2 regions of the Bacillus nitroreducens genome follow, and region 1 is predicted to be linked to the other one. Evidence: riboswitches for the same ligand, from Rfam matches in the RefSeq annotation. Region 1 holds a riboswitch; the other holds the start of a gene.

Region 1 (9,379 bases):
TGCTAGTACGTTATTTGGAATGGCGGTAGCGATCCTGCTTTTGACCATGTCCTTTCCAGTACCTTACGGAGATGGATTTAGTTTTGACTTTCGAATCATTCCTATTTTCATAACATTTTTGTATGTAGGTTTTTTTCAAGGTATTTCCCTTATTTTGATCATGTTCATGTATTTATTTATATTAGGAGAGCCAAGGATTGTCACTTTATTGATGAATTATGCCATCATTTCTTTTCTTTTTTACTTTTTGATTAAAAAATTCAATACACAACTATTATATAGTAAGCTTATGATTCCTACAGCGGTCTACTCGATTATTATCCTAACAAGAGGAATTTCCTTGTTTAAAAACAATCAAAGTGACCAGATACTAATTATGTTGATTTTTTCAATTCTTACATGGATCACACTCTTATTAGTGATTCTCATTCTTGAAAACCTAAACCAGCAAACCTTGCTACAACAGGAATTACGACGTTCGGAAAAATTAAATGTGATTAGTCAACTCGCCGCCTCTGTTGCCCATGAAGTTCGGAATCCACTTACTACCGTAAATGGATTCATCCAGTTAATTAGTCGTGATGATAATATTACTGAAACTCAAAGGAAATACATAGAAATCACTCTCTTAGAGTTAAATCGTGCTCAATCCATTATCAATGACTATTTATCATTGGCAAAACCTAATAATAATCTTTCCCAATGTGTGAATATAAGCGAAGAACTAGAAAAAACGATAGAGCTCATGACCTCATATACCACTATTCAAAATATAGAGGTTCAATCCTCAATTGAAGATTCCCTCTTCGTTAGTGGGAATAAAGATGAAATCAAGCAAGTGCTGATCAATATCATTAAAAATGCCATTGAAGCAATGGGCAATCATGGCTTATTACAAATTAATGCATATTCAAAAGACCAAGACATTATTGTCAAAATTACCGACAATGGTCCTGGCATGACTAAAGAAGCGCTTTCTAGAATTGGAACACCCTTTTATTCGACAAAGGATAAAGGAACAGGGATTGGACTGACGATTTGTTTTCAAATCATCAATCAATTAAAAGGAACGATTGATGTTGAAAGTGAGCTCGGGAGTGGAACAACTTTTATCATAAAACTACCCTATTCCCCTCCTGAAACTGGTGAAAATGAAAGCGAGGTGAAACAAAAGAATGTGTGGTAGGTATACCTTATTTGCAGAGTTTGATGAAATTTTAGATCGCTTTGACATCGAAGCGTCCATTGACCAAGAATTATATAACCCCAGTTATAATATCGCGCCATCTCATTCAGTTCTTTCTGTTATCAATGATGGCACACGTAAACGATTAGGATACTTGCGATGGGGGTTCGTTCCTACTTGGGCAAAGGATGAAAAAATTGGCTATAAAATGATTAATGCACGTGCAGAAACACTAGCCGAAAAGCCTAGTTTCCGAGAAGCATACAAGCATAGACGCTGTCTTGTTGTGGCGGATAGCTTCTATGAATGGAAAAAAGGTGCAGATAATTCAAAAACACCGATGCGAATTACGTTAAAATCAGAAAAACTGTTTGCTATGGCAGGTATTTGGGAACGTTGGAAAACACCTGAAGGCAAACCTTTGTTTACTTGCTCAATCATCACGACAACTTCAAATGAACTGATGAAAGATATACACGACAGAATGCCTGTTATTCTCAACAAAGAAGACGAACAAACGTGGCTAGATCCGAAATTGGATGATGTCTCAAAGATATCCCATCTACTCAAACCACTACCAGCGGATCATATGGAAGCGTATGAGGTATCAACAATGGTGAATTCACCTCGTAACAACTCTCCTCAATTAATTCAAAAAATAGGTTCATAAATGACTGAGTCCTAACTGGATTCAGTCTTTTTTATATAAGGGATCACTTGAAATAAAAGTTGTTTGGATTTTGAACATAAAAATACAAGTTTATATGGTAGAATAAATGTCTATGCAGACTAGCAGTCCTAATTTCCCAATGTCCAAAGCACCAATACTTAAGTCGTGGTACGAGTAATCATTTAATAATTAACATTTTTTACAGTTTTGAAATTGATTCACAATTGACAATTTTCGTGTTAAAATTACAAAAAATATTCCTTTTACAGTTGTAATTTAATTTCCATCAGATGAGGGGGAAGAATATGCAAGAATTATTTAGGAAATGGGACCAAGTTAGCCTTGTTAAACGGATTCTTATAGGTATCGTAGTTGGTATTCTATTAGCTATACTTGTTCCAGATAGTACAAAATGGGTCTCCATTTTCGGTTCATTATTTGTTGGTGCTTTAAAAGCAGTTGCACCTGTCTTGGTCTTATTCTTAGTTATTGATGCAATTTCTAAACAACGAAGTGGAACTCAAACTAATATTAAATCAATTATTGGTTTATATATAATCAGTACTTTTATAGCTGGATTTGTAGCTGTTTTAGCAAGCTTTATCTTTCCAGTTAAATTGTCATTAGTAAAGGGAGTTGAAGATCTTTCACCCCCAAGTGGTATTTTAGAGGTATTTCAAACATTATTATTCAATATAGTGGACAATCCTGTTAATGCACTAATTAATGCAAACTACATCGGAATACTCGCATGGGCTATTCTGTTTGGCCTTGCGTTAAAACAGGCAAACGATACAACAAAGACGTTGCTTTCAAATGTTTCTGACGCCATTACGAAAGTTGTAAAATGGATTATCAGTTTTGCTCCATTCGGAATCATGGGACTAGTATTTGATGCAATTGTAACAAGTGGACTTTCGGCTTTAATGGAATATGGGAAAATTTTAGCTCTATTACTTGGCTGTATGTTTTTTATTGCACTTATCGTAAATCCTTTAATTGTGTATATCTACATTCGCCAAAATCCATATCCTCTTGTCTTTAGATGTTTACGTGAGAGTGGAATTACAGCATTTTTCACGCGTAGCTCAGCGGCCAATATACCTGTTAATATGAACCTTTGTGAAAAACTTGGCTTAAACAAAGATACGTATTCTGTATCAATTCCACTTGGTGGAACTATTAATATGGCTGGGGCTGCCGTCACAATCTCTATTCTTACACTTGCAGCTGTTCATACACTAGGCATTGAAGTTGACTTTGCAACAGCACTTATTCTTAGTGTATTATCAGCCGTTTCTGCAGCTGGTGCCTCAGGGGTTGCAGGTGGATCTCTGTTACTCATTCCATTAGCATCTAGCTTATTCGGCATACCAAATGATATTGCCATGCAAGTTGTTGGTGTAGGTTTTGTCATTGGAGTTCTCCAAGATTCTTGTGAAACAGCACTTAATTCTTCATCAGACGTTCTCTTCACAGCAACAGCTGAATTAGCGAAAAAGCGCAAAGAGAAGAAAAATGTTGCAATCAAGTCTGCTTAATATAAACAAATTAAAACCACTCGCAAGTGCGAGTGGTTTTTTGTTTAACGAGGTTCCCTATCTTTGATTCTAGTACTCTTGTAAAGAAAAATATATTCAAAGACGATCTTAAAAGCTCTTATTCTAGCCATTAAACATTAAAAAAAGCCCTTGATAAAGTTGATTTATCAAAGACTTTTGGTAGTGATTCCGATTGGGCTCGAACCAACGACCTCCACCCTGTCAAGGTGGCGCTCTCCCAGCTGAGCTACGGAATCATAGTATAAGGATAATTCTTATAATACATACCTTTTGATAAATTGTCAATTAATTTTTCATTATTTTAATATAAACATGAACCTTTTTTTCAAATAGGTATTTAGGAACCCCAGTCACCTTCCCTCCAGTTAAATTGTACTACTAAAAAGAAAAGTACAATGTGTTAGTAAGAACATTACTGGGATCCTATAACAATTAAATAATATTGACAAAATGTCCTATTATAAGCTATAAATATTATATCAGTTATAGTACAACTTTATAATTGCTGAATTCCCATTTTTGGGGAAACGGGGGAACCAATAATGTGCATATGGGCACTAGGGGTGAATCCTTTTTTTATGAAAAGGTAGGAAAATTGACTCTTCATCCGAATCCGACAGCTAACCTCGTAAGCATATGGAGAGAGCTTTGTTGCGAAAAATCAACATTATGGCCACGAGCCCTACTCTCGTGGCCTTTTGTGTCTCCAAATTATATGCTTTTCATCGCAATTCTACTTCCCTTTCATGAATAATAATCACATTCAACTACATCTTAAGGAGGTTCTTTATGTCATTAACCAAAAAGATATTATTAGGTTTAGGTTTAGGTGCCATTGTCGGCCTTATTTTAAATGTAACATCCGCAACTGTATTTGAATATGCAAATACGTGGGTTTTCGTTCCTCTTGGACAAATTTTCCTAGGTTTAATCAAGATGCTAGTTGTTCCAATCGTCTTGGTTTCTATTACTCTAGGAGTTGCAGGGCTTGGTGACCCTAAGAAACTTGGAAGAATCGGTGCAAAAACAATCACATATTTCTTAGCGACAACAACAATTGCTATTACAATCGCAATCACACTAGCTTCGATCTTTAAGCCAGGAGCTGGAGGTGCATTTAAGACCGAAGGGGTTTCCTATGATGGGGCAACTGAAGCTCCTCCTTTTATGGAAACATTAGTTAATATTATTCCAACAAATCCATTTACGGCAATGAATGATGCTAATATGCTACAAATTATTACCTTTGCTATTTTTATTGGATTAGCTTTAACCGTCTTAGGTGAAAAAACAAAAGGAATACTAAATTTATTTCAACAAGCAAACGAAATCTTAATGTATCTTGTTAATCTCGTGATGAAGACGGCACCATACGGAACTTTTGGATTAATCGCTACTGCCATTGGAGGCCAAGGTTATGCTGCAATAAAGGCAATGATTGGTTATTTCTTAATTGTGCTTGCCGCTCTTTTCATACATGCTGCATTCACATATGGAGGAACTGTTGCATTATTAGCTAAACGTAACCCCATCGAGTTTGTAAAAGGCTTTGCTCCAGCGATTACAGTTGCTTTTAGTACGTCAAGTAGTAGTGCAACACTACCAATATCAATGGAAACTGCCCAAAATAATCTTAAGGTACCTAAATCAATCAGTAGCTTTGTACAACCTTTAGGTGCAACAATTAATATGGATGGAACAGCCATCATGCAAGGGGTTGCGACCATATTCATTGCACAGGTATATGGTTTTGACCTTACATTTTCTCAAATTGTAGTCGTCATATTAACAGCCGTTCTTGCTAGTGTTGGAACAGCTGGAGTACCTGGAGTAGGTTTAATTATGCTTGCAATGGTACTAACAGCAGTTGGTTTACCACCAGAAGGTATTGGTTTGATCATAGGAATTGACCGTTTACTTGACATGACTCGTACCGCAATTAATATTACTGGTGATGCTGCATGTGCAATGTATGTTGCTGAATCTGAAAAGAAACATATGGATGAAGCAGCAGTTTAATAATCAATCTTTCGCGACAGGGACTTTTTCCTGTCGCTTTCGTTTTTTCCAAACGTTATAATAATAGATATAGCTTGTTTAGATTGAGTGTTTGGAGGATTATAAAGATGGTTAATAAAGGCACAGTTAGGGAAATGACTATACATAGTAAGATACTGAATGAGGAGCTTGAACTTATCGTTTATCTACCAGCAACCTTCTCTCCTCTTTATAAATACAATGTTCTCATTGCGCAAGATGGTCGAGATTATTTTAATCTAGGCAGAATTGCTCGAGTTGTTGATCAACTCCTTGCAACAAGTGAAATTAGCAATACCATTATCGTTGGGGTTCCATATAAAAGCGTCGCAGATCGACGTAAAAAGTATCACCCCGAAGGTGAGCAACATCCATTGTATAAGCGGTTTTTAGGAGAAGAACTTGTACCATTCATCGACCGAGAATTTCCAACGTATCAAATGGGACTAGGCAGGGCATTAATTGGCGATTCACTAGCAGCTACGGTCTCACTTTTAACTGCACTTGAGTATCCTCATACATTTGGAAAAGTCATTATGCAATCCCCTTTTGTAAATGACCATGTACTTCACCAAGTTGAGCACTTTGATGATCCACATCTTCTTGATTTGTATCATGTAATTGGAACTGGTGAAACAGAGGTTAAAACAACAGCAGGAAAGGTTGAAGATTTCCTGACTCCAAATCGAGCATTACATCATATCATCGATAAAAAGGGCTATCCTTGTTTCTATGAGGAATTCAACGGCAACCATACATGGACCTTTTGGCAACCTGATTTACCAAGAGCACTTTCAAAAATGTTAAAATAACATGTTTTTTATGGACTATGTGTTCTATCATTTTTTTTTATTTGTTATAATTGGTTCAAACAATCCAAGTACTTCCAGTTGTTAAATGATAAATCATGAGGAGGGCAATAAAATGAAATATGGTATCGTGATCTTCCCGTCCAAAAAACTGCAAGATACAGTAAATTCGTATCGTAAGCGTTATGACCCGCATTATGCATTAATTCCACCACATCTTACGATTAAGAATGCATTTGACGCATCTAATGAAGAAATTAATGATATCACGAGAGAATTAGAGTCCATTTCCAAACAAACAAAACCATTTACACTAAAAGTGGTAAAGGTTAGCTCTTTTTCTCCTGTTAATAACGTTATTTACTTAAAAGTAGATCCTAATGAAGAACTACTTAAATTACATCATGCACTTCACTCTGGTTATTTTGCAGGAGAACCTGAATATGCGTTCGTTCCCCACATTACAATTGGACAAAAGTTATCAAGTGATGAACATTCCGATGTATATGGCCAATTGCGGATGATTAAAATGGACCATGAGGAACAAATTGACCGCATTCATCTCCTTTATCAATTAGAAAATGGGTCTTGGACTGTATATGAAACATTTCGTTTAGGAAAGGAAAATTAACACAACATGGAAGCAAGAATCGTAACAGACAACAAAGAACTAGATGACGCATTCACTGTCCGAAAAGTCGTATTCGTGGATGAGCAAAAGGTCCCTCTTGAAGAAGAGATTGACCAATTCGAAGATGAAGCTACACATATCGTCCTGTATGATGACAATGAACCTGTAGGAGCAGGCCGTTTTCGCGTTCTTGATGGATATGGCAAAGTGGAACGCATTTGTGTTCTAGCTTCACATCGAAAAAAAGGAGCAGGGAATATCATTATGCATAAAATGGAGGAAATTGCCAAAGAGCGCGGGATTTCTAAATTAAAGCTCAATGCGCAAACTCAAGCAGAAAACTTTTATAAAAAGTTGGGATATGAAACCGTATCAGGGATTTTTATGGATGCTGGTATTCCACATGTCACCATGATAAAAGAAATGTAAAATTAAGGAATGTCTTCTATAGACATTCTTTTTTTGGAGGAATAAAGAGTGTTACATCGATTGTTTAACGTATTCATATTTGTCGGTGTTTTGGCGGTTATACTCGGATTTATAGATATTGGCAGAGAGTTTCTTGCCAAAAACATTTATTGGTTTGTATCTTGTCTGTGGATTGGACTTATAGGCAATTGGTTTCTAGAAAGAAGAAAAAAAAGAAGTGAAAACCAGTTTCCTCTTGGATAAAAAAGGGTAAACATGCTCATTCTACCATAGAGGGGTGAGCATAGTGGAATATTTCAGGATTGCATTTGACTTAATAGTTGGTCTTATAGGATTACTGATTCTGACCAAAATACTGGGAAAAACACAAATAACTCAAATCACTGCATTTGATTTTATCTCTGCATTGGTATTAGGCGAACTTGTTGGCAATGCTGTATTTGATCAAGATATAGGAATTTCTCAGATATTATTTGCTATATTTATTTGGGGTGGATTAATTCATGTGATAGAAGTCATCACACAAAAGGTAAGACGTACAAGACCTATACTGGAGGGAAAACCTTCAATCATTATACATAAAGGAAAGATTATTAAAGAACACTTAAGGAAAAATAAACTTGATCTTAACCAACTCCAGCATCTACTTCGTTCGAAGGGTGTTTTTTCAATTAGAGAAGCTGAATATGCCATCTTGGAGACAGACGGTTCCATCAGTGTTCTTAAAAAGTCTCCATATGAACCACCTACTCGACAGGACTATAAGATGGAGGAACAAAAGGTTCGACTCCCGATCACATTCGTAAGTGATGGTGTACTCATTATCGAAAATTTGAGAGAGAGTGGTTTTTCGGAGGAATGGCTCCAATCAGAATTGAGAAATCAAGGTGTCGCTTCATATAAGGATTTACTTTATGCGGAATGGAGAGAAGATGAAGGCTTGTATATTCAAGAATACTAGCCTTCTTTTTAAATACTCTCGTCGAATAACAGACCTTTTCCAGTATATTGAGCCCGAACATTTTCAATATATTGACTTTGTTTTTTTGAAGTTTGCTTTTGTTCAACATGGGGAGGATTCAAACGTTGATTCATATTCAATGTTGCTGGATGAACTTGATAAAGCTTTAATTCATTTGTTTTATATTTAGTGGTACGGTGCACGTATTGAGTGTATTGTTCATTGTTGATTGGTAAAATATAACCCATGTTCTGCCCTCCAGTCCCTCTTCTATTAAATATATTTTGTTATATATACATTTTTTACTATTTAAAATATTCGAAAACAACCTCTTCTTTATGAGGGTCTATTTTAAAAAAGGCCTGACACCTTGCGCCAGACCCACTTTGCTTACTTTTTATTAATCATTTTTGAAATGGTGTTAAAGTCCATTTTTTCATTTCCATTAATAATACTATTTACAATTTTGTCCTCGAGTTGTTTATTTACTGGCTTATTTGCAAGTTTAGAAACCTTTCTAATCACATTACGAACCGTTTTCTCATCCTTAAAATTCGCATTTTGCAAAGAGTTTGCTAGCTGAAATACCTCCTGCATATTCACGCCTGTTTTCTTTTCAATATTCTTAAAAAAGTTATTGTCCATTACGAAACCTCCTTACATTGTGGTATATCTTATGACTCCCGCCTAAAAGTGGTGCAAAGTCGTGAGAAAAAACTATATTCTCTTCATTAAATGGATAAAGTACGAGTCGATTGACTCGTACTTCACTTTTTTAAAAAGTCATAATTAGTTGTAGAAAGAAGCACCTACAATAATTAATAGGATGAACAATACGACGATTAATACAAAAGTTGATCCGCCACCGTAGCCGCCGCCATAGCCGTAGCCGCCATAGCCGCATCCACCGAATCCACCAAATCCGTAGCCCATATTTCGCACCTCCTCATAAAAAGAGTACATTATAAAATATGTTATAAGGAGTGTTTTTGTGCGGACAGGAACATAGGGCATATGCGGAAATTGAAACGAATTACCCTTCTATATTTTTTTCTAACTCTCCCTGTTTTTTAGAAAACCATTTGTCCAGTTTT
Region 2 (9,379 bases), on a different contig from region 1:
GAAACAATGACTTGATATTGACTCCAATCAATCGTATGCATTTCTTTTAACGAGATAATATCGCTTGATGTAATTTCTGGAATTTCTTTTTTTATTCGACTTGCCAGCATCTTTGAAGTGCCAATGCCAGTAGGACAAATGATTAAAGCGTGAACCTTAACCTCCTCTTTTTTCAACTCCAATGCTGATCCAAAGTGCAGTACAATATAGGCTATTTCACTATCAGAAAATGACAGGTTAGCAAATACCTCATTCACACTTTTCTCAACCGCCATAAATAAAAGAGGATATTTTTGTTTAATTTCTTCTGTTAAGGGATTAAAATGAGACACCCCTTTATTCATACGGTAAATTGTCGGTTCCATATGAGCCATAAGTCCTTGAAACAAAGGGAAATCTGCTGATAAGTCAACATTCAATTGCTCGGAGACATCATGAATCAATTTCTTAACGGAGCGACTAATAAGAATTTGATCATAATACGTATTCTCGGGCTCGACAATTTTTGAACCTCTTAAAATAGATACAAAATAGGAGATTTCATGATTGTTTAGCTCGATTGAAAAGTAATTGGCTAGATCATCACATATCTTATTCAATAGAGAAAATTCCTCAGAGTTCTTATTGAGAGTAAAATCATATTTATTTATGGAAAGCGTATATCCCTTTTTAATCCTTTGTAAAGATATACAAATATGAATAATGAACGCAATATAATCACTATCTGCTAATTTAAATGGTGATTGATTTATGTAAGAATAGACAACTTTATCGATTATCTTTAAATCATCCTTATTAAGGTAAAATAAAATTTTATCATTTTGTAACCTGTCGTTCGAAAGCAAAAATAAGCTCTCAATCAATTCTTCATTAAAATGAATGAGTAAAAAACTTACTAAGGCATTTCTTTTATCTTCTTCCGATCCAATAATTTCAACCCCGACGCCTTTTTTTCGATGAAGCTTGATATCATAGGTTTTCAACCACACCATCAACTCATCTAAGTCCGTCCCCAAAGTTGTAATTGATATGCCTAACTCGTTTGCTAAGGAAGGTAGTTTTATAGGTCCTTCTGCATCTAATAGTTTGGTATAAGCAAGTAACCTTCTTTCTTCTAACGAAAAATCAATTGGATTAATTTTATTTAACTCTTGGATCAGTCTATAAAAGTTATTGTTAGTACCTAAAATTGTTAATCCGTTATCATTTTCTACCGATAAGTCGAACTTTTTTAGAATCTTTTCTATGCTTTTTAAATCCCTTTGAATTGTTCTTGTACTGACATGTAGAAATTCAGCAATGGAAGAGATTGAATGCTTCCCACCTTTTTTCACCATTAGGTCAATAATTGCCTTCTCCCTTGATGTCATCATCATTTTCATCAACTCTTTTCAATCAATTTCATTCTATAAATGATTGATATTATTCATAAAAATGGAAGAAGAAAGATGCATGTTTGCATCTTTCTTACTTAACTTATTTCTCAAAGGAAGCTCCGATAATACTTAGGATTTCATCTACTGTCTTAGCATTTGCCATTTTTTCAACATTTTCCATTTCAGAACATGTAATCGCAATTGCAGACAATATTTCTAAATGTCCTCCTTCTTTACCAGCAATTCCAAATATCAAACGAACTTTTTGTCCATCATAATCAATACCTTCTGGAACTTGAATAATCGTAACACCTGATTTTTTAACACTTTTCTTTGCTTCATCTGTTCCATGAGGGATCGCTACATCGTTACCCATATAGGTAGTAGTCATATTATCTCTCTCAATCATCGCTTCGATATACGATTCTTCTACATAACCACCATCTACCAGAACCCTTCCTGCAAATCGAATTGCTTCTTCCTTAGAGGAGAACTTTTTATTTAAGAAGATGTTTTCTTTTCTAAGAACTTCTTGATTCGTTGATGATGTTTCATTTACTTCTTCATTTAATGATTTTTCTTCCAAAACGTCTTCTGTTTTTAGACGATGGATCAATTCATCATATTTTGGACTTGATAAGAAATTGTCCACTGAAATATGATACGCATTTGGTACTTTTTGTTTTGCACGAGGTGTTAGTTCCTCTTGTGTTATAACTAGTTTTGCATCACTAGGAAGATTACTTATAGCTGTATTAGTAACCTTCATATTTAATCCAGCTTCTTTTACTTTTTTCCTTAATAAAGAAGCTCCCATAGCACTTGATCCCATACCAGCATCACATGCAAAGATAATATGGTTGATATCTTTCGGTTTGATTTCCCCATTCGCAACTTCAGCAGTACTTAGTGTACTTGCCACACTACTTTTCTTACCTTTCATTTCCTGCATTTTTCGTGATGCCTCTTCAATACTTTCTTCTTTTCCTTTACTTGTTTTTAATACGATTGAAGAAATAACAAGTGAAACAACAGCTGCCACAACGACACCAGCAATATTAGCAAAATAGTTACCTGCAGGTGTTACAGCAAGAATAGCAAGAATACTACCAGGTGAAGATGGTGCCACTAAACCGCCACCAAGGACAGAAAGTGTGAATACTCCACTAATTCCTCCTAAAATAACTGCTATAAATAACAAAGGATTCATTAACACATATGGGAAGTAGATTTCATGAATACCACCAAAGAAATGAATGATACTAGCACCAGGTGCTGTTTGCTTAGCTGTACCTCTTCCAAAGAAGCAATATGCTAAAAGAACACCGATACCAGGTCCAGGGTTAGCTTCCAATAAGAATAAGATAGATGCGCCAGTTTGTTTCACTTGCTCTATCCCGATTGGTGATAATACACCATGATTTATGGCATTATTTAAGAACAATATTTTTGCTGGTTCAATGAGAATGCTTGTTAAAGGAAGAACTCCTACCCCTAACATCCATTCGACACCAGTTACTAACCATCCTGTAAGTACGCTTACTCCAGGTCCTACTAACAAGAAGGAAAGGATCGCAAGTAAGCCACCTAGAATACCAGAAGAAAAGTTATTCACTAGCATTTCAAAGCCAGTTTTAATTTTACCTTCGATTAATGAGTCAAATTTTTTGATGACCCATCCTCCAATAGGACCCATAACCATTGCTCCGAGGAACATTGGTATTTCAGCACCAACAATAACCCCCATTGTTGCAATCGCCCCAACGACACCCCCACGAGTGTCATATACCAGTTTACCTCCAGTATAACCGATTAATAATGGTAATAAATATTTTACCATTGGGTCTACTAATGAAGCTAATTCCTCATTCGGGAACCATCCTGCTTCTATAAAAAGTGCTGTAATTAGCCCCCATGCTATAAACGCGCCAATATTCGGCATTACCATAGAGCTTAAAAAGTTACCGAACTTCTGAACGCGAACTTTTATACCTCTATCTTGTTGAGTCATTTGACCCACTTCCTTTCAAAATCATAGTACTGATATATTAATCTTAGAGAATTAAACGCTTTCAAACAATCGAAAGTAGAACTAATTTTGTCCAAATACTCTATGTCAAAACTTTTTTAACTCTACTCATCCTTATTCTAACGGTGGAAAACCTTATAATAAGGATATTTTTAATGTTAACGACCACTTATTTTTTTATGCTTCCAAACGACTAGTTTTTCGAATGAATCCCCTTATCCAGACAGTATACTCAATCATTATCTTTCTCTGTTAATAGGTCCGTTCTCCAAACGGAACAGATATAAGAAAAATGTGGAAAATGAGACTAAAAGAACATCTTTTATTACTATCCTGTGTTCACCCGTTCTATAAGGAACGATATGAGACATCCTGAAGTTGCTAAGAACAAGAAGTTGAAAAGGTATCCTGAATAAAAAAACAGGGACGAAGTCCTACTGGACCCGTCCCGAATTGATTATGGTTAAAGAATCTATTTAAAAACGATCGAGTACATATTAAATCTCCCGCTACTCTTCTTTGCTTATTATATATCACGCTTTCGAAAGCCAACAAAGCTGATAAGGATTAACCCTACAGCAATAATACTTAATAAGAATAATGGCATAAAAGTTGCTTCCTCTATAGGTACTTGTGGAACATGCCCAAATGGAGAAAGTTGCCCCACCCAATCTGGAAATTGCATCAAGTTCCCTAAATATAGGACAAAGAATGAATAAAGAAAATAGAACCAAACCATATGGGTCAACCTTGGTAGAAATCCATTTAAAAATGCAGCGATACTAATCATAACAAGCATGGCTGGAAAAAATACAAAGGCTGCACTGAAGATCATTCCGAGTTCAAGACCTTCCTCCATTACTGATGCTGCAGCAGACCATAGACCAAGAGCACTAAGTGCGATCATAACAAAACCATTCACAACTGCTAGAATTACATATGAGCCTATAAGCTTTGTCCTAGAGACAGCCCTACCTAATAAATGCTCTAAACGGCCTTTTTTCTCTTCACTGCGCAGTTTATTCATAGCCATAACTGGAGGAACTGTTGCTAAAAGAGAAATAACGATCATTAATGTTGGAATAAATTGTTCTACTATGGAAGCCCCTTCTGCTTGTTGTAACATTTGTTGATACGTTTCATTTCCTTCAAAAAACGATTCTAAATCACCAAATATAGATCCATAGGAGGCACCGAGCACATACAACCCAATTGCCCACGATATAAACTCTGTCCGCTGTAATCGAAATGCTAACCCAATTGGACTTTGCAATAGACGAGTGGCATATCTCCTCCCTGGTTTAGAAGCTATAAATCCTTGCTCCAAATCACGTACACTATTTAAATAGTTTGCTAATATAAACAATACGAGAGAAACAACCAACATTAGGAATATCGGCGTCCAATTATTAGATGAATATACTTCAGCTTTTATTACCCATCCTAATGGAGAAAGCCATGATAAGGCTTCGTTACTTATATCCGTAATAGCCCTAAATAGATAGAAAAAGATCAGTATAGCAACCGACCATCCAATCGTAACCCGGGAACTTTCTGTAAGTTGGGCAAAAACCGCTGTAACTCCTGCAAAAACTAACCCCGTCCCACCTAAAACAGCACCATAAAGGAAGGAACCTCCTAATTCCATACTTTCAATTCCAAGTCCATATAACCCAATACTTATTAGTAGTGCCAAAACAATAAACGTCCCACTTGTTACAACTAATGTAGCATTTAAGTAAGAAAGTCGGCCTGATGGTAAGGAACGGATCATTTCAATACGACCATCTTCTTCATCTGCCCTCGTATGTCGGGTGACAAGTAAAATAGCCATTAGCCCTACAATTACCGCAGTCATTACTAACATATTATGGGCTGTCATTGCTCCAGTTGTATAATTATCGAAATCACCAGTCCCTAACATAGCAGTAATAGCTGGATTTGCCATTGTTTCAGTTATGGCATCTCTTTCCTGTTGCGTTTCATATAAATTTTCAAAAGCAGGAGGTACGATTAAGGTAAAGAACATCAAACCAATTATCCATAACGGGGCTCTTATACGGTCAAGACGCAGAATAAACCGCGATAACTTTCCTGTGTTAGCAAATATATTTAGATTCACTAACGGACACCTCCCGTTACTTTCCCTTCTGCTTTATCATTGCTTTCATAATGACGCATAAATAAATCTTCAAGAGTCGGTGGTGCACTTTCCAACTTTATAATTCCAAACTGACTAATATATCTAATAGCATTATCCAGTTCTTCCGTATCAACCTGGAATGTCAAACCTTTATTTGTTTCTTCTACTTCATGAATTCCTTGTAATTCGTTTAATGATGAAATGGGCTTCTTTGTCTTAACAAGGATATGTGTACGAGTTAGGTGACGAAGTTCATCTAAGGATCCAGTTTCTATTATTTGGCCTTTACGAATAATTCCGACCCTATCACATAATTTTTCCACTTCAGAAAGGATGTGACTAGAAAGAAGTACACTTTTACCTTGGTTTTTAACCTCCATCACACACTCTTGAAATACTTGTTCCATCAACGGGTCCAGTCCCGAGGTTGGTTCATCTAAGATATACAAATCGGCATCTGATGAAAATGCTGCAATTAACGCAACCTTTTGTCTATTCCCTTTAGAATACGTTCTGCATTTCTTGGTGGGGTCTAGATCAAATATATTAATCAGCTCTTCTCTCCTGCTCTTATTATTTCCACCTCGTAATTTAACAAATAAGTCAATGACCTCCCCACCAGTTAGGTTTGGCCATAAATTAACATCACCTGGTACATATGCCAATCTCTTATGAATTTCAACTGCATCATTCCAAGCATCCTTACCAAAAATCTTAACTTCCCCTTCAGTTGCCTTTAAAATACCTAATATTACTCGTATTGTCGTTGATTTACCAGCTCCATTGGGTCCAATAAACCCAAAAACCTCCCCACTACCCACTTCGAAATTAACTCCGTCTAGGGCTGTAAACTTCCCAAACTTCTTCGATAGATTGATAACCTCCAATACGCCCATACCTCATCCTCCTTATTTGTAAAAACAATTCTTTAGTATGTTAGAATAGCTCTCCCATTCTTTAAGATATCCCTCTCCAACTTCCTCAAAGGTATTTAATTGATTGATCGCTTTTTGCCCAAATCCAAACATCGTCCAATTTATAATTTCAATTGTTTTTTGAATGTCGATATCCTCACGAAATTTGGAGTAGTCTATATTTTCATATATTTTTACAATCCCCACATCAAAAATAGAGTTCACTCTTTGATTGATGTCGTCCTTCACTTCTTCCGATTCCTCATGGGTTAATGAAATTAGAAAATCAAAAACTTTAGGATATTTCTTTTGTATTTGTAGTTTTTTTAATCCTAATTTTTCTATCCTTTTAAAAATATCGGTTTCATTAAAATCTATTTGTTCATAGATTGTCTCGATAACTTGAACACTGTACTCCATTAAATATAAATAAAGATCCTTCTTACTATTAAAATAGTTAAATAATGAACCTTTAGAGATTTTTGCCTCTTTTACAATTTCATTTGTTGATGATTTTTCAAAACCACTTTGAGCAAATTCCTTTAATGCGGCATTAATAATACGTTTCTGTTTATCAGATTTTAAGCTGTTAAATAATGAATTAATGATGATGCTCCCCTTTCTACCATACCTTCATGACCGATATGGTCATTTACACTTTAACAAAAATGACCAAAGTGGTCAATAGAGGTTATAGGAATAGGAAGAAAAAGTTCATAGTTCACTTGTCTATCATTAATTCAATCGTTTTAATGACCCGTTTGTCATTAATTCCGAACTTTTTCCTTAGAACTTCTTCATGGATGTTTTCCTAATGAATAATTATATCTCCAAGAAATTAATCCAATCCCCTCCTTCTACTTCCCAACAAACACACTGAAAGATCCGCTATATAGAGCATGAAAAAAGGACCATGACACATAAGAATGGCCTTAGGGTAACCCTGTTGACCTTTCCCTCTGGTAATACTCGTAACGCTTACGAGGTTAGCTGTCGGATTAGAGAAAGAGAGTATCCCCTCTTACAAAGTAAGATTCACCCCAAGATAGACAAAGCTATCGAATTGTTTCCCCCGCTCAATACAGATTCAGCGAATAAAAGGTGCTCGGAAATATGTAATTTTAAATTCCCTAAAAACACTCCCATTTTTTGCTTTTGTCAATTACTTTTTTTCACTTAAACAAGGAAAAGTCAGCTTAATTAACTTCCTTGTTTAAGATTAAAAGTAGTTTAGTTTATGAACGATTTCCAACTTTAGAACTCATACTAAACAGTAATTTTCCTACAACCATCCTCACTTTGAATAAGGGTAACTCCACTGCAAAAAATTCTTTGCCGTCAGATTGAAGAAAGGTAAAGAAAATATTGAAAAGGAACTGAACTCTACGGGTTATACATTGAGGAAAATCTACTGAATAGAATTAATTTGTGAAGTTATTGAACAAAAAAAAAGGAACGTAGTCCTACTGGACCCGCCCCGATATAATATTAATTTTTTATTAAAAAACCGATTGAATAGCGATTGGTTATATAGTAGACTGCCTGCTACTCTTCCCGCTTCCTTACTGTTTGGATACCGACTTTTTAGCAGGTAAGTAACAACAAGTTATTCCACCGTTACGCTCTTTGCTAAGTTACGTGGCATATCGACATCACAGTCGCGGTGTAGTGCTGCGTAATAAGAGATTAGTTGCAATGGAATAACAGAAATTAATGGTGTTAATAGTTCATGAACAGCTGGAAGAACATAACGGTCCTCCTCTGTTTCTAAGCCTTTCATCGAAATAATACAAGGATGCGCACCACGTGCGACTACCTCTTTTACATTTCCACGAATGCTTAGGTTGACATGCTCTTGTGTAGAAAGGGCAATTATCGGTGTTCCTTCTTCAATCAAGGCAATTGTTCCGTGCTTTAATTCTCCTCCAGCAAATCCTTCTGCTTGTATATAGGAGATTTCTTTTAGCTTTAGGGCGCCCTCTAATCCAACAAAGTAGTCGATTGCACGACCAATGAAAAAGCAGTTGCGCGTTGTTGTCATGTACTCCCACGCGATGGCTTCCATGACTTCTTTATCACCACAAAGTGCTTCCATACTGTTTGCAATGATACCAAGCTCTTTAACAAGATCCATGTTTTGCTTTATGCCCTTTGATTCGGCTGTTACATATGCAAGGATAGCTAGAACCGCCAACTGAGCTGTATACGCTTTTGTTGAAGCAACGGCAATTTCTGGTCCAGCATGAAGTAACAATGTAAAGTCAGCCTCTCTTGAAAGTGTCGAACCTGGTACATTTGTAATCGTAATGGATTTGTGACCCAATTCTTTTACACGCACTAAAACTGCACGGCTGTCTGCTGTTTCACCACTTTGTGAAATGAAGATGAATAATGGTTTATCTGTTAGTAATGGCATATTGTACGAAAATTCGCTAGCAATATGAACCTCAACAGGGATATGCGAAATTTTTTCAATGAATTGCTTTCCAACAAGACCTGCGTGATAGCTCGTTCCAGCAGCGATGATATAGATGCGGTCCGCTTCCTTCATTGCTTCAAGAATACTAGGGTCAATCACTAACTTACCACTTTCCGTTTGATATTCTTGAATGATTTTTCTCATGACAAGTGGCTGTTCATCGATCTCTTTTAGCATATAATGTGGGTAAGTTCCCTTTTCAATGTCACTTGCATCTAGCTCTGCTGTATATGCGTCACGGTTGATGATTTCACCCGCTAAATTTTTAATTGTAACAGAATCTCTTTTAACGATCACGATTTCCTTATCCATCAACTCGATATATTGATCTGTTACTTGTAGCATTGCCATAGCATCACTTGCTACAACATTAAAGTGTGTGCCAAGCCCAACAAGTAAAGGGCTTTTGTTTTTCGCAACATAGATCACTTCGTTGTT

What was found. Region 1 has a riboswitch for cyclic di-AMP ahead of ACWPVE_RS02005 (dicarboxylate/amino acid:cation symporter). Riboswitches for the same ligand answer to the same signal wherever they lie in the genome.
Region 2: linked by a shared signal. The riboswitch ahead of ACWPVE_RS08010 (TetR/AcrR family transcriptional regulator) and the one ahead of ACWPVE_RS02005 (dicarboxylate/amino acid:cation symporter) in region 1 are both predicted to bind cyclic di-AMP.

Annotation. Positions count from the first base shown of each region.
Region 1 covers NZ_CAXHYI020000001.1:399,412-408,790, forward strand. Annotated here, with positions in the region: gene ACWPVE_RS01985 (ATP-binding protein) at 1-1,186, shown strand, start outside; gene ACWPVE_RS01990 (SOS response-associated peptidase) at 1,176-1,856, shown strand; gene sstT (serine/threonine transporter SstT) at 2,162-3,397, shown strand; tRNA gene ACWPVE_RS02000 (tRNA-Val) at 3,582-3,654, opposite strand; cyclic di-AMP (ydaO/yuaA leader) riboswitch at 3,912-4,069, shown strand; gene ACWPVE_RS02005 (dicarboxylate/amino acid:cation symporter) at 4,208-5,437, shown strand; gene ACWPVE_RS02010 (alpha/beta hydrolase) at 5,545-6,267, shown strand; gene ACWPVE_RS02015 (YjcG family protein) at 6,380-6,895, shown strand; gene ACWPVE_RS02020 (GNAT family N-acetyltransferase) at 6,902-7,324, shown strand; gene ACWPVE_RS02025 (hypothetical protein) at 7,373-7,567, shown strand; gene ACWPVE_RS02030 (DUF421 domain-containing protein) at 7,608-8,285, shown strand; gene ACWPVE_RS02035 (hypothetical protein) at 8,294-8,533, opposite strand; gene ACWPVE_RS02040 (stage VI sporulation protein F) at 8,676-8,930, opposite strand; gene ACWPVE_RS02045 (YjcZ family sporulation protein) at 9,075-9,218, opposite strand; gene ACWPVE_RS02050 (hypothetical protein) at 9,319-9,379, opposite strand, start outside.
Region 2 covers NZ_CAXHYI020000003.1:852,324-861,702, forward strand. Annotated here, with positions in the region: gene ACWPVE_RS07985 (BglG family transcription antiterminator) at 1-1,376, opposite strand, end outside; gene ACWPVE_RS07990 (PTS mannitol transporter subunit IICBA) at 1,477-3,387, opposite strand; gene ACWPVE_RS07995 (ABC transporter permease) at 3,932-5,527, opposite strand; gene ACWPVE_RS08000 (ABC transporter ATP-binding protein) at 5,527-6,444, opposite strand; gene ACWPVE_RS08005 (hypothetical protein) at 6,457-6,882, opposite strand; partial or broken gene ACWPVE_RS08010 (TetR/AcrR family transcriptional regulator) at 6,898-7,074, opposite strand; cyclic di-AMP (ydaO/yuaA leader) riboswitch at 7,424-7,565, opposite strand; gene glmS (glutamine--fructose-6-phosphate transaminase (isomerizing)) at 8,069-9,379, opposite strand, start outside.